Regions from separate parts of the Methylophaga sp. F-2 genome, predicted to be linked through region 2. Evidence: riboswitches for the same ligand, from Rfam matches in the RefSeq annotation. Region 2 holds a riboswitch; the other holds the start of a gene.
The links. A riboswitch is a leader RNA that binds a small molecule or an ion and turns the genes downstream of it on or off. The one in region 2 is predicted to bind cyclic di-GMP.
Positions count from the first base shown of each region.

Region 1 (3,165 bases), on a different contig from region 2:
ACAAAAAATATGATGAGGCACGCACGGTAGAAGTATTGTCTGGCGCGGATGATCGCGTAGCAGCAAAATGTCAGCATTTTAGTATTTGTGGTGGCTGCAGTTTGATGCATATGTCACCTGAAGCACAGTTGGCTCATAAACAAGCCACATTGGCTGAACACTTCACTCACTTTGGTAACTTAAATCCTGAACAATGGTTAGCGCCTTTAACCGGTCCATTATGGGGATATCGTCGTAAAGCACGTTTAGGCGTGAAGTATGTCGCGAAAAAAGAACAGGTTCTGGTCGGTTTCAGAGAAAAGTCTTCACCTTATATTGCCATGCTAGAGCAATGTGAGGTCTTAGATCCTCGCGTGGGTCATCGTTTAACGGATTTAGCGTCATTAATTGCTGGGCTTGAAGCCTATAATCGTATCGCTCAGATTGAAGTGGCGATGGATGATGAGCATGTGGCGTTAGTTTTTCGCAATCTTGATGCATTATCTGAGACGGATAAAAATGCATTGATTCGCTTTGGTCAAAGCAATAATTTATGGATCTATCAGCAACCGGGTGGTCCGGATACGGTCTCCTTATTATGGCCTGAGTCAGCTCAGCTCAGTTATGCGCCGGAAGCAGGGTTGAACTTACAGTTTGATCCGAGCGATTTTACTCAGGTGAATGCCGGTATTAATGAAAAAATGATCCAGCGAGCCATGAACTTACTGGACGTACAAGCTGATGATCGTATTCTGGATCTATTCTGTGGCTTAGGTAACTTCACTTTACCTTTAGCTAGACGCGTTAATGAAGTGGTTGGTGTCGAAGGTGATGCGGCTCTGGTGCAACACGCTAAAAATAATGCACAACTTAATGGCTTAAAGAATGCTGAGTTTGAACTGGCCGATCTGACACAAACCGAGCTCAAAGATTATCCTTGGGCGGAAAAAGGCTTTAATAAAATTCTGCTCGATCCGCCCAGAAGTGGGGCGTTTGAAGTTTTACATCAACTCGCTGCATTAGGTGCTGAGCGCCTGGTGTATGTGTCTTGTAATCCGGCGACATTGGCACGTGATGCGGGTGAGCTGGTGAATCAGCATGGCTATATTATGGAAGCAGCAGGCATTATGGATATGTTTCCTCACACAACACACGTTGAGTCGATAGCCGTTTTTACAAAAAAACGTTAAAAATTTTATAACTAGTACCAAGGTACAATTGTCCTGATCAAAACTAAGGTAATACAATGCATCGCACTGGGAGTTATTCCCATGTTTTTATCAAATATTAAGGGTGGTATTTGATAAAAAAGTCTGTAGATGGCTGATTAATTTTACGTTTTAGTACCAAAGTACAATTGTTCAGCTAATGACGAATCACTAATATGTATTCTGCAGGTAGTGATTGCATATTGAACAGTTAAGCCAACCTTGGTGTGAGCCATGTGACGGAAAGCCACGGATCTTTTTTAAAGATGGCCGGGTTGCATAGTAAATAAGGATAATTCTATGAAATTTTACAAATCGGCTATGTTAGTAGCTGCTATGTTGCTAGGTTTTTCAAGTGTTGCTTCAGCAACGTTTTATCATGGTGGGCATCATCATGGAGGTTGTGGTAATGATGGTTCAACATGTGATAACCCTCAAGCTTATTCAACGACATTAAACGCTAAAGTAACTAACGAAGATCATGATTACTGGGGAACTTTCTGGGACTCTTCAGAGGCGTATATGAGCTTTGAAGCCATCAATGAGCCTACTTTAGAAATTACTTCGGCTACTTTATCAGTTAAATCAAATGCCAACGGTTCATGGTTCTCTGATGGTTTATGGACATTAGATAATTATTTCCCATACCTGACATACGTTGGTAAATTAGATGGTGGCGTTGATGTATTTCAACTAAGTTCAAACTTATTTGACGAAGTGCTTGCTGGTATCACCTTCAAAGCTATTTTTGATAAAATAAAAGAAGATGTTTTCTGGGCTGAATTAACAGTGGATGGTACATACTGCCCACCTGTAAGTGAAGTACCTGTTCCAGCAGCATTATGGTTATTTGGTTCTGGTTTGATGGGCTTTACAGCGATGCGCAGACGTAAAAAAACTGCCTAAGCTAAGACAGAATACCGTATGATAAAAGCCGCGATTCCATCGCGGCTTTTTTTATGGCTGAACAACTCAAAAATAAACTCAATACTGCAGCAGTTCATGAGCTAGGTTCACTGATTCATTCAGTGTGGCCAGACTTTGCTGTGACAGATTTTATTCAGACGGCCTCACTCAAACTGGATGAGCTGGAACTCAAAGCACGTGCAGACTATCTTGCTAAGAGTTTGCATGTCTACCTGCCTGATGATTATGTCGATGCGATAGCTATTCTGTTACAGGCTGCTGAATACCTTAGAGAAGAACAGTTTTCTGGTTGGGCACATTATTTAGCCTGGCCATTAATTGACTATGTCGCTATATATGGCATCAACCACCTCCATGTTTCTTTTGCTGCATTAGAAAAATTAACCCCATTATTTACCAGCGAGTTTGCCATTCGGTTTTTTCTGTTGGCGCATTTTGAAGAAACCTATTTGCAAATGCTGCAGTGGGCTGAACATGAGAATGAACATATCAGGCGATTAGCCTCTGAAGGCATTCGACCACGTTTACCTTGGGCACCACAATTAACTGATTTACGTGATGACCCAACACCAATATGGCCGATTCTTGAGAAGTTAAAAGGTGATCACAGCCTCTATGTCAGGCGTTCTGTTGCTAATAACATCAATGATATTAGTAAGGATCATCCTCAAATGGTGATTGATATTTGTTCAGAGTGGAAACAAGCAGCTTCACAAAACATAAACTGGGTGATTCGCCATGGTTTACGGAGTTTGGTGAAACAGGGAAATGCTGATGTTTATCCGCTGTTAGGTTTTAGTCAGTCGGTGGATATTGAACAGCCATTACTTCGTCTTTCCCATAGCCGATTATTATTAGGGCAGACGCTGGTGCTGGATTTTCGTTTACGAAGCAAGCAGGCGCAGTATGTAGTACTAGACTACCGGATACGTTTTGTTGGGGCTGCTGGAAAAATGACGAGAGAAAAAGTCTTTAAATGGAAAAATATACGTTTAGCAGAAGGCGAATATCTCCACATGCAAAAACGACATACTTTACAGAAGATATCGAC
Region 1 covers NZ_JBSXOF010000016.1:378,437-381,601, forward strand. The annotation lists gene rlmD (23S rRNA (uracil(1939)-C(5))-methyltransferase RlmD) at 1-1,169, shown strand, start outside; cyclic di-GMP riboswitch class I at 1,393-1,470, shown strand; gene AC13DA_RS06110 (VPLPA-CTERM sorting domain-containing protein) at 1,488-2,093, shown strand; gene AC13DA_RS06115 (DNA alkylation repair protein) at 2,147-3,165, shown strand, end outside.
Region 1: it holds a riboswitch for cyclic di-GMP, as region 2 does, so the genes downstream of both, AC13DA_RS06110 (VPLPA-CTERM sorting domain-containing protein) here and AC13DA_RS12750 (hypothetical protein) in region 2, are expected to answer to the same signal.

Region 2 (3,165 bases):
TGCCAGCTTTAAAATGCGTGATGATTATCAGACAACAGATTATGCCGATATTGGTGATAGTGAATCCGATCCATTTATTGCGAAGATGATTAACCAGGGGTATATCGACCATGGTCCATCCGGTTTTTATAATAGTGAAGGTGAGGATATCGGTCATCCACATCATCATTGAATAAAAGTGTAACCCAGTTAAAACCCTGTTTCAGTCTCTGAAACGGGGTTTTTTAATTTAGTGACAGTGCTACCTGACTGATGACAATATAGCGAATCAACTTACCTGCTGTGACTAACACGACAAACCAGCCTAGATGTATTTTTATGAGACCTGCCATAACAGTTAATGGATCACCAATGATGGGCAACCAGGCAAAACACAGGGAAATAAGGCCATATTTCTTAAACCGGTTTTCCGCTTTTCTAATATCGCTTTCTGATATCCGTAACCATTTTTTTATGACTGCAGAACTGGCCCAATAACCTAAAGCATAATTCAGCATTGAGCCAAGCACATTTGCCACGGTGGCTGTGGTGATGAGCAAACTCGGTGATAGTCCTTTGATTAATAGTGTGCTCAGAACCAATTCAGAGCTAAGTGGCAGTAGTGTTGCAGATAAAAAGGCTGAGATAAAGAGACCGGGATAACCCAAGCTAACAAAATAATCCATTCAGGCGGTTACTCGATGGCGTGATGGTGGAGAAGTCAAACTGATACTCTCCTAGGAAATATTGAATCATACATAAAAAAAGGGAGCCGAAGCTCCCCAATATTGAACGGTGATTTTCTAAAGATGGGTTTAGGCTGCAATCGCTTTTTTACGAAAGCCTAAGAAACCTAATAAAACTGGTGCGAATAAGAAAAGTGCTGCAGGAACAGGTACTGCTGAAACTGATAGGCTGTAATTTAAAGCTTTACCCGTTGCGTCATAGATATCCAACACATATGTCAGACCTGCAGTTAATATCGCTGTGAAACTGAAATCACCAGTAATGTTGAAATTTTGAATAGCACCACCTAAAACACCAAATGCAATAGTTGCATTATCAAGATTAGACTCTGGATTAAATGACCATTCAATAACTACTGGTGTTGCGTCATTAGTAAATAAACTGAACGAAGATTCCCATGCGCCATTACCTGTAGTCCCACTTGCTAATACTGTACTACCACTAGCAAGATCAATTTCCTGACTAGCATTGTTGGTGAAAGCTGAGTCACCTTTTGTTAAGTTAAGTGTTGCTGCATTAGCCGCAACAGAGAAAAATAGTGCTATGACAAATAGCATCGCTTTTTTCATAAAAATTCCCTTATGTTTAGAGTGAAAAAACAAGCAATGCAACCCAGCCATCTTCACTTGGAAGACCTGTAGCTTTCCGACCCCGCCTCACGACGAGTTTGGCTTTGATTAAAAGGATGAAAGTGATAAACCACTCAATTGCTCAAGTGGTTAATTATTCATCCGCGGCTAAGTGTATAGAGGCTCTATTACAAGAAAATGTCAGAGTGAGTAATTGATTTAAATAAAATTTCTATCAATTATCTTGAGTAAATTAACGGGCATATTTCCCGTTTTAAACTGGTGTATAGTCTGAAAATAATAATAAAAAAATACATATCAGAGAGGAGAGAGCAATATGGCAAGCGTACTAAAAACGACGCATCATGGAGGCTGTCCACATGATTGTCCGGATACCTGTTCGATGGTCTATGAGGTGGAAAACGGTCAATTAACTTCAGTCAAAGGCAATAAAGAACATCCGATGACGCGTGGCGGCTTATGCGTCAAACTCAAAGACTATGAAAAGCGTCACTACCATCCGGATCGTCTGTTGTATCCGATGCGACGAACAGGACCTAAGGGCAGTGGACAGTTTGAGCGAATTAGCTGGGATGAGGCTTTAGATGAAATCACTAGCCGCTGGAAAGCGATTATTGCAGAGCAAGGTCCGCATGCCATTTTGCCTTATAGCTATTTAGGGAATCAGGGCTTAGTTCATGGCTTAAACGGGGGCGATGCTTTCTTTAACAAAATGGGGGCGACCGTCTGTGAGCGTACGTTTTGTGGCGAAGGTTCTTGTACCGCTTGGTTATTGACCGTAGGGCCGACGGCAGGTGTCGATCCCGAGAGTTTTATTCATTCTAAATACATCGTTATCTGGGGCTGTAACTCGGTTAGCACCAATATTCACCATTGGCATATCGTGAAAGATGCACAGAAAAATGGTGCCAAAGTGGTGGTGATTGATCCGTATAAATCCAAAACAGCTAAAGAGGCTGACTGGCATATCGCACCAAAACCCGGTACCGATGGTGCATTAGCGATGGCGATGATGCATGTCATCATTGAAGAAGGTTTACAGGATCAGGACTACATCGACAACTACACCGTTGGCTTTGATGCCTTGGCAGATAGAGCCAAGACCAGAACACCCGAATGGGCTGCCACTATCACAGGCATAGCTGCGGATGATATCCGTCAATTTGCCCGTGAGTTTGCCACTAGCCAACCTGCGGCAATTCGCCTTGGGGTAGCAGTTGAACGTAACTACGGTGGTGGTCAGGCCATCCGTGCTATTACTTGTTTGCCAGCTTTAACCGGTGCATGGCGGCATGTTGGCGGTGGTGCTTTGCAGTTCCCGGTATGGGAGCATCCTTATAAATTTGATGTCATCTCGCGTCCAGATCTGATTCCGGAAGGCACGCCAGTGGTGAATGCAATACAACTTGGTCGAGCACTAACGGGTGAGTTGGGGCTTGATACACCGATTAAATCTATGATGTGCTGGAATGCGAATCCTGTCACGCAAGCAGCAGAAACTGACAAGATTGTTCAAGGTTTGATGCGGGAAGATCTGTTTCTGGTGTCGGCTGAACATTTCCTTTCTGATACGGCTTCTTATGCTGATATCGTGCTGCCTGCTTCTATGGGGGCTGAGATGGAAGATATGGTGCTGTCATGGGGGCACTTATATCTGACCTATAACGAAAAATGTGTTGATTCGCCGGGCGAAGCTATTCCCAATAATGAGATATTCAGACGTCTGGCAGCCAGAATGGGCTACCAAGAAGAAAACTTTAGCTGGTCAGATAGCGAGTGTCTGGAGAACTATGTTGACTGGGAATCACCGGCTTGTGATGGTATCGATTTAGCTTATTTACGCGAACAT
Region 2 covers NZ_JBSXOF010000019.1:722,075-725,239, reverse strand. The annotation lists gene AC13DA_RS12760 (hypothetical protein) at 1-172, shown strand, start outside; gene AC13DA_RS12755 (YqaA family protein) at 225-665, opposite strand; gene AC13DA_RS12750 (hypothetical protein) at 795-1,295, opposite strand; cyclic di-GMP riboswitch class I at 1,330-1,408, opposite strand; gene AC13DA_RS12745 (molybdopterin-containing oxidoreductase family protein) at 1,633-3,165, shown strand, end outside.